2 regions of the Acidovorax sp. BLS4 genome follow, and region 1 is predicted to be linked to the other one. Evidence: riboswitches for the same ligand, from Rfam matches in the RefSeq annotation. Region 1 holds a riboswitch; the other holds the start of a gene.
The links. A riboswitch is a leader RNA that binds a small molecule or an ion and turns the genes downstream of it on or off. The one in region 1 is predicted to bind S-adenosylhomocysteine.
Positions count from the first base shown of each region.

Region 2: it holds a riboswitch for S-adenosylhomocysteine, as region 1 does, so the genes downstream of both, metH (methionine synthase) here and ahcY (adenosylhomocysteinase) in region 1, are expected to answer to the same signal.

Region 1 is NZ_CP136797.1:3,659,190-3,663,609, forward strand. Features, by position in the region: gene R1Z03_RS16855 (TlyA family RNA methyltransferase) at 1-11, opposite strand, end outside; gene ahcY (adenosylhomocysteinase) at 147-1,577, opposite strand; S-adenosyl-L-homocysteine riboswitch at 1,647-1,743, opposite strand; gene R1Z03_RS16865 (acyltransferase) at 1,895-2,932, shown strand; gene R1Z03_RS16870 (peptide chain release factor 3) at 3,122-4,420, shown strand, end outside.
Region 2 is NZ_CP136797.1:935,271-939,690, reverse strand. Features, by position in the region: gene metH (methionine synthase) at 1-2,618, opposite strand, end outside; S-adenosyl-L-homocysteine riboswitch at 2,630-2,727, opposite strand; gene R1Z03_RS04420 (hypothetical protein) at 2,789-3,520, opposite strand; gene R1Z03_RS04415 (EamA family transporter) at 3,815-4,420, shown strand, end outside.

The sequences.
Region 1 (4,420 bases):
TCTGCGCGCATGCGCCCGTCCTTCTCAGAGTCAAAAAGGCCTCCAGCGCATATTCATCTAGCGCAGGAAGCTATTATTTTTATAGCAAACAGGGCAAACAGGCCGGAGTCACCGGCCGCCGCCCCAGGGCGCGAAGCCCCGCCCGATCAGTAGCGGTAGGTGTCGGGCTTGTAGGGGCCGCTCTTGCTCACGCCGATGTAGGCGGCCTGCGAGTCCGTCAGTTCGGTCAGCATGGCGCCGACCTTCTTCAGGTGCAGGCGCGCGACCTTCTCGTCCAGCAGCTTGGGCAGCACGTAGACCTTGCCGGCCTCGTAGGCATCGGGCTTGGTGAAGAGCTCGATCTGCGCGATGGTCTGGTTGGCGAACGACGACGACATCACGAAGCTCGGGTGGCCCGTGCCGCAGCCCAGGTTCACCAGGCGGCCCTTGGCCAGCAGGATGATCTTCTTGCCGTCCGGGAAGGTGATGTGGTCCACCTGGGGCTTGATCTCTTCCCATTCGTACTTCTCGATCGACGCGACGTCGATCTCGTTGTCGAAGTGGCCGATGTTGCAGACGATGGCCTGGTCCTTCATCTTCACCATGGTGTCGTGGGTGATGATGTCCTTGTTGCCCGTCGTCGTCACGAAGATGTCGGCCTTGTCGGCGGCGTAGTCCATGGTCACCACGCGATAGCCTTCCATGGCGGCCTGCAGGGCGTTGATGGGATCGATCTCGGTGACCCACACCTGGGCCGACAGCGCGCGCAGCGCCTGGGCGGAGCCCTTGCCCACGTCGCCGTAGCCGGCCACCACGGCGACCTTGCCGGCGATCATGACGTCGGTGGCGCGCTTGATGCCGTCCACCAGCGATTCGCGGCAGCCGTACAGGTTGTCGAACTTGGACTTGGTGACCGAGTCGTTCACGTTGATCGCGCGGAACAGCAGCGTGCCCTTGGCGGACATCTCATTCAGGCGGTGCACGCCGGTGGTGGTTTCTTCCGTCACGCCGATGATCTCGGCCGACTTGCGGGTGTACCAGGTCGCGTCTTCCGACAGTTTCTTGCGGATGGCGGCGAACAGGATGCGCTCTTCCTCGCTGGCACCGTTGCCGGCGACCAGGGAGGCATCCTTCTCGGCGCGCTGGCCCAGGTGCATCAGCAGCGTGGCATCGCCGCCGTCGTCCAGGATCATGTTGGGGCCTTCGCCCGCGCTGCCCTTGGGACCGAAGTCGAAAATGCGGTGGGTGTAGTCCCAGTAGTCTTCCAGCGACTCGCCCTTGATGGCGAACACCGGCGTGCCCGTGGCGGCGATGGCGGCAGCGGCGTGGTCCTGGGTGGAGAAGATGTTGCACGAAGCCCAGCGCACGTCGGCGCCCAGGGCTTTGAGCGTTTCGATCAGCACGGCGGTCTGGATCGTCATGTGCAGCGAGCCGGTGATGCGCGCGCCCTTGAGCGGCTGGCTGGCGGCGAACTCGTCGCGGATGGCCATCAGGCCGGGCATTTCGGTCTCGGCGATGCGGATTTCCTTGCGGCCCCACGCGGCAAGGGAAAGGTCGGCGATGGCCTGGTCGGCCTGGGGCTTGAGAACTGCGCTCATGGTTTTCTCCGGTAAAGAAGGTAAAAAACCACGCATCGGAGGGGAATGGCTCACTCACCGCACAAGAAGCGTGGGCGAGCGTCGTTGCAAAATGATGATCCGAGCCTCGCGTCCCTGCCGCACACCGGGCACCGGGGGTAAAGACGCTGCAACGCTCCTCGGAAAGCGGCGATTATAAGGACATCGCGCTTCGCGCCCATGCCAGCGCGCCGACCGTGGCACGCTACAGAGCAGAGACCGGCATGGATTCGAGGTGCCGGCCTGACAACAAGACAACCAGCGATACGCCCGCAAAGGGCCAGAAGAACCCAGAGACAATGTCCACACAGCACCGGGGCAACCTGTTCGATCTGATGCGCATCTGCGCGGCGAGCGCGGTGATCTTCAGCCACCACTTCCACATCACGCACACCGCGTCGCCCACCTGGCTGCATTCCGACATGGTGGGTGGCGTGGCGGTGATGACGTTCTTCACGATCAGCGGCTACCTCGTCACCCAGAGCTGGCTGCGCCAGCCCAAGGCGCTGGCGTTCCTGTCCAAGCGGTTCCTGCGGATCTGGCCCGGGGTGCTGTTCGCCGTGCTCACCAACGTCTTTCTGTTCGGAATCTTCTTCAACTCGATGCCGGCCGCGGACTTTCTGGCCCACCCCGATACGCTCGGCTACTTTCGCAACCTGCTGCTGATCAGGGACTACCCCTACCTGCCGGGCGTGTTCGAAAACAACCCGATCAAGCACCTGATGAACGGGCCCTTGTGGACCATCCCGATAGAAAGCCTGTGCTACCTGGTGCTGGCAGGCGCAGGGTTGCTAGGCGTGTTCCGGTCTCGCTGGCTCGCCGGCCTCGCCGCTGTGGCCTATCTCGCGTTCTTTCTCACCGCGCGCAATGCCGACCTGACCGGCGAGATGCAGCACTGGTTCGAATACCCCGCCTACTTCACCTATGGCGCGCTCATCGCCGTCTTCCGCGATGCATTCCAGGCCCGCTCCGGCCGGCTGCTGCTCCTGCTGACGCCGCTGGCCGCCATGCTGTTCTTCGGATTGCAGATGGAGCACACAGCGGGCCTGCTCCTGCTGCCGCCGCTGCTGATCCATATCGGCTCGCTGAACGTGCCCGCGCTGGCCTTCCTGCAGCGCGGCGGGGACCCGTCGTACGGCATCTATCTGTACGGCTGTCCGGTGCAGCAGTCGGTGTATGCGCTCTGGCCCGATCTGGCGTTCATTCCGAGCCTGCTGCTGTCGGTGGCGCTGGCCGCCGTGGCAGGCTATGCCTCCTGGCATCTGGTGGAATCGCCGGCGCTGCGGTTCAAGCGGTGGTTCCGGCGGGCGCCCGTGACGCCCCAAGCGGCTCCCTGACCCCTTCGAGGGGCCAAGGCGGCGGCCCTGGGGCCGGGCCGGGGCGGTCCCACCGAGGTCCGGCATGGGGGCCGCCATTAGAATACGGCCACTTTTCCGCGGGCGCCCTCCGCGGCGGCGCGCCAGCGCGCCGACCCTGGCGCCCGTACTTCGGCCCACCGCTGCGCCGCGCCCTCACCAAAAAACTCTGTGTCCTACGTCTCCGAAACACGGCGCCGCCGCACCTTCGCCATCATCTCCCACCCGGACGCGGGCAAGACAACGCTCACGGAAAAGCTGCTGCTCTTCTCGGGCGCGATCCAGATCGCGGGCGCGGTCAAGGGCCGCAAGGCCAGCCGCCACGCCACCAGCGACTGGATGGAGATTGAAAAGCAGCGCGGCATCTCGGTGGCCAGCTCGGTCATGCAGATGGCCTATCGCGACCACGTGGTGAACCTGCTGGACACGCCGGGCCACAAGGACTTCTCGGAAGACACCTACCGCGTGCTCACCGCCGTCGATTCGGCCCTGATGGTGATCGACGCGGCCAACGGCGTGGAGGCGCAGACGCGCCGGCTGATCGAGGTCTGCCGCCAGCGCGACACGCCCATCATCACCTTCGTGAACAAGATGGACCGCGAAGTGCGCGAACCGCTGGACATCCTGGACGAGGTCGAGCGCGAGCTGGGCATGCCTTGCGTGCCCATGACCTGGCCCGTGGGCCAGGGCAAGGGTTTCGGCGGCATCATCAACCTGCGCACGCAGGCCATGACGGTGTTCGAGTCGGGCAGCGAGCGCCGCCCGCAGGACTTCGAGACCATTCCCCTGTCGGACGCCGCCAACCTGCGCGCGCGTTTCGGCAGCGAATTCGACGCCGCCATCGAGAGCATGGAACTCGCCGTGGGCGCCTCGCCCACCTGGGACCACGAGGCCTTCCTCGCCGGCAAGCAGACGCCGGTGTTCTTCGGCTCCGGCGTGAACAACTTCGGGGTCATGGAAGTGCTGGATGCGCTGGTGGACCTGGCCCCCTCGCCGCGTCCCCGCCTGAGCAGCCTGCAGGTGAACAAGCAGCCGGTCGAGAAAACCGTGCAGCCCGAAGACCAGAATTTCTCGGGCGTGGTGTTCAAGGTGCAGGCCAACATGGACGCCAACCACCGCGACCGCATCGCCTTCGTGCGCGTGGCCTCGGGCCGGTACACGCCGGGCATGAAGCTCAAGGTGCAGCGCACCGCCAAGGAACTGCGCCCCACCAGCGTGGTGACCTTCATGTCGCAACGCCGCGAGGCGGTGGAAGAGGCCTATGCCGGCGACATCATCGGCTTCACCACCCATGGCGGCGTGCAGCTGGGCGACACCATCACCGACGGCGCCAGCCTGCAGTTCACCGGCCTGCCGTTCTTCGCGCCCGAACTGTTCATGACGGTCATCCTGAAGAACCCGCTGCGCACCAAGCAATTGCAGCAGGGCCTGGCCCAGCTCGGTGAGGAGGGCGCGATCCAGGTCTTCAAG
Region 2 (4,420 bases), 2.7 Mb from region 1:
ACGCTGGCGGCGGGCGTCATGGCCAGGCTTTCGGTGAGGCCCATGCCGATCTCGCCGCACTGCAGCACGCGGAACAGTTCGCTCTTGGCGCTGTGGTCCGGGCAGGCCGGGTAGCCGGGCGCGGGGCGGATGCCCTGGTACTTCTCAGCGATCATGTCGTCGTTGCTCAACTGCTCGCCGGCCGCATAGCCCCACAGGTCGGTGCGCACGCGGTGGTGCAGGCATTCGGCAAAGGCTTCGGCCAGGCGGTCGGCCAGGCTCTTGAGCATGATGGCCGAGTAGTCGTCCAGCGCATCGACGAAGGCCTGCTCCTTCTTCTCCACGCCCAGGCCCGCCGTGACGGCGAACAAGCCCGCGTAGTCGGCCACGCCGCTTTCCTTGGGCGCCACGAAGTCGGCCAGGCACCGGCTGGGGCGCGGCACGCCATCGATCACATGCTTTTCGGTCTGCTGGCGCAGGCCGTACCAGGTCATGGCAACCTCGGTGCGCGATTCGTCGGTGTAGAACTCGATGTCGTCGCCCACGCTGTTGGCCGGGTACAGCGCCAGCACGCCGCTGGCACTCAGCCAGCGGCCCTCCACCAGCCGGCGCAGCATGGCCTTGCCGTCGGCGAAGACGCGCGTGGCCTGCTCGCCCACCACCTCGTCGGTCAGGATGGCAGGGTACGGGCCGGCCAGGTCCCAGGTCTGAAAGAACGGTCCCCAGTCGATGTACCGGGCCAGCTCGTTGAGGTCGAAGTTCTTGAACATGCGCCGCCCCAGCAGGCGCGGCGTGGCCGGGCGGTAGGCCGACCAGTCGATGGGCGTGCGGTTGGCGCGGGCCTTCGCCAGCGGCCACAGGGGCGTCTGCTTCTTGTTGGCGTGCTGGGTGCGCACCTTGTCGTAGTCGGCGTTCAGCTCCTGCACGTAGTGGTCGGCGCCGTCGCCCAGCAGGCTCTGCGCCACGCTCACGCTGCGCGACGCATCGGGCACGTAGACCACGGGGCCTTCGTAATGCGGCGCGATCTTGACGGCGGTGTGCACACGGCTGGTGGTGGCGCCGCCGATGAGCAGCGGGATCTTCTTGATGCGGAAGTGCTCGTCCTTTTGCATCTCGCAGGCCACGTATTGCATCTCTTCCAGGCTGGGCGTGATCAGGCCTGACAGGCCCACGATGTCCGCGCCCTCGACCTTGGCGCGCGCCAGGATCTCGTGGCAGGGCACCATCACGCCCATGTTCACCACCTCGAAGTTGTTGCACTGCAGCACCACGGTGACGATGTTCTTGCCGATGTCGTGCACGTCGCCCTTCACGGTGGCGATGATGATCTTGCCCTTGCTGCGCACGTCGCGGCCGGCCAGTTCGTCCTGGCGCTTTTCTTCCTCGATGTAGGGGATCAGGTGGGCCACGGCGGACTTCATCACGCGGGCGCTCTTGACCACCTGCGGCAGGAACATCTTGCCCGCACCGAACAGGTCGCCCACCACGTTCATGCCGTCCATGAGCGGGCCTTCGATCACGTGCAGCGGCCGCCCGCCCTTGGCGACGATGGCCTTGTAGGCCTCTTCGGTGTCTTCCACGATGAAGTCGGTGATGCCGTGCACCAGCGCGTGCGACAGGCGTTCGCCCACGGTCTTCGGATGTTCGGGCGTACCGCGCCATTCGAGCCGCTTGCTCTCGTCCTTGGCACCGCTGCGGGCCGTCTCGGCCACCTCGACCAGGCGTTCGCCGGCGTCGGGGCGGCGGTTGAGCACCACGTCTTCCACGCGGTCGCGCAAGGTGGGCTCCAGGTCGTCGTACACGCCGACCATGCCTGCGTTGACGATGCCCATGTCCATGCCGGCCTGGATGGCGTGGTACAGGAACACGGTGTGGATGGCCTCGCGCACCGGGTCGTTGCCGCGGAAGCTGAAGCTCACGTTCGACACGCCGCCCGAGACCTTGGCGCCCGGCAGGTTCTGCTTGATCCAGCGCACGGCCTCGATGAAATCGACCGCGTAGTTGTTGTGCTCTTCGATGCCGGTGGCCACCGCGAAGATGTTGGGGTCGAAGATGATGTCCTCGGGCGGAAAGCCCACCTCGTCGACCAGCACGCGGTAGGCCCGCTCGCAGATCTCGATCTTGCGCTCGTAGGTGTCGGCCTGCCCCACCTCGTCGAAGGCCATCACCACGGCGGCGGCGCCGTAGCGCTTCACGAGGCGCGCCTCGTGCTTGAACTTCTCCACGCCCTCTTTCATGGAGATGGAGTTGACGATGCCCTTGCCCTGGATACAGCGCAGGCCGGCCTCGATCACGTCCCACTTGGAGGAGTCCACCATGATGGGCACGCGGGCGATGTCGGGCTCGGAGGCGATCAACTGCAGGAAGCGCACCATGGCCGCCTTGCTGTCGAGCATGGCCTCGTCCATGTTGATGTCGATGACCTGCGCGCCGTTTTCCACCTGCTGGCGCGCGACGGCCAGGGCCTCTTCGTACTGGCCGTTCAGGATCATGCGGGCGAAGGCCTTGGAGCCGGTGACGTTGGTGCGCTCGCCGATGTTGACGAACAGCGTGCCCTCGCCGATGGAAACCGGTTCGAGGCCCGAGAGCTTCATGGGAGGCGGGATAAGGGGGGCGGACATCAGGCTCACCTGCGCAATCGGTAGTTGGGAACAGGCGAGCGTCGTTGGACAGTGGGGCCATCGCCGCCCGAGCCTGACGCCTGGTTGAGCCGGTTGATCGGCAGGCGCTGCAACGCTCCTCGGGGGCGGCCGGATTTTACGCGGCCGGCGCTAGGGCACGCCGCCGGCCGGCCATTTCGAGTGGGTCGCTAGCGCACCGGCAGGAATTGCAGGAACGAGCCACCCACCAGCCCCTGCACATAGGTGATGGCGGCACGGCGGTACTTTTCGGTGGCCACCGCCGACAGCAGGTCGAGCCGGCCGATGATCTTGCCGAACTCGCGCTCGAAGCTCAGATTGCGCCCCTGCGGACCGATCTCGTCGGCCAGCAGCAGCGGCTGGCCCGCCGCGGTGCGGCGCTGCGAGAGCATCCACACGGCGATCTCCACATTGCGCGCCGCGTTGTACAGGTGCTGGGCATCCAGGCTGTCGAGCAGGAAGAACTCGATCTTTCCGTCGTGCGCGGTGATCAGCATGTCGGCCGTGGCGTAGATGAACGCCGCCACGCGGTCGCCCGCGAATTCGGGCGCCAGGGCCGCAGCCATCGCCGCGATGTCGCGCCGCCCCTGCAAGGGCGCCCACACCCCGCCCTTCTCGATGGTGGTGCGGACCTGCTCCATGGCCTGCTCGCGGCCCACGGCGCTGGTCTTGCGCCATTCGGCAGGGTTGCGGCGGTAGAGCTTGTCCATCAGCCGGTAGAGGCTGTCCAGGTTCTCGCGCATGGCCAGCGTCGCCATGCGGTTCACGTCGGACTGCCCCAATTCGCTGCCATTCGCAGACGCGCCTTTGACCTCGCCATGGGGTGCGGGCGGGCTGGTGCAGCCGGACACGGCCGCCAGCGTGCAGCAGGACAGGAGGAGCGGAACGAACGTCAGTCGCATTGCGCCGCATTATCGACAAGGCTTGAAAAGCAGCCAGGGTTTCCTGAAACTGCCGAGGCAGTCCTTCCGTACTCACGGCGATGCCGCCGCAGGGCCGTCGGAGTTGGGCCCATGCCTTGTGATCGGCTCCCGAGGCCAGTTCACTGCGGTTTCGGATAGTCATCGGACAATAAGGAGCAAAAATACTCTAAAAGAGGCCACATTCGGCCAAGTCAGGATATTTACATGCAGAGTTGTCGTACAACTTGTGCAAAATTCACCGTTTTGGGGCACCACCCCGCCTGGAAAGAAGCCATGTCGCCCCCTATCTCCCCACTAGCGCAACGCAGGAACGTCTTCCTGCTGGCGTTGTTTTGCTGCCTGCTCTGGGGCAGCTCGTACCCGGCGATCAAGAATGGCTACGCGCTGTTCGGCATCGACAGCAGCGACACCCCGTCCAAGCTCGTGTTCGCCGGCTGGCGCTTCGCCCTGGCGGGCCTGGCGCTGCTGGCCTGGGTGGCCGCCAGCGGCCGTCAGATCAGCGGCTGGCCGGCCCGGGCGTGGGGACAATTGGCGCTGCTGGGTCTGTTGCAGACCACGCTGCAGTACATCTTCTTCTACATCGGCGTGGCGAACACGACGGGGGTGAAGGCGTCGATCATGAACGCCACCGGCACCTTCTTCAGCGTGTTGCTGGCGCATTTCCTGTACCACAACGACCGCATCAGCCATGCCAAGGCCTGGGGCTGCATCGTGGGCTTCGCGGGGGTCATGGCGGTCAACCTCGGCGCCGGGCTGGCCGGAACGCTGACCGATTTCGAGTTCGCCCTGCTGGGCGAAGGTTTCGTGGTGATCGCCGCCCTGGTGCTGGCGCTGGGCGGCGTCTACGGCAAGCGCATTTCCCAGGGGATGGACCCCATC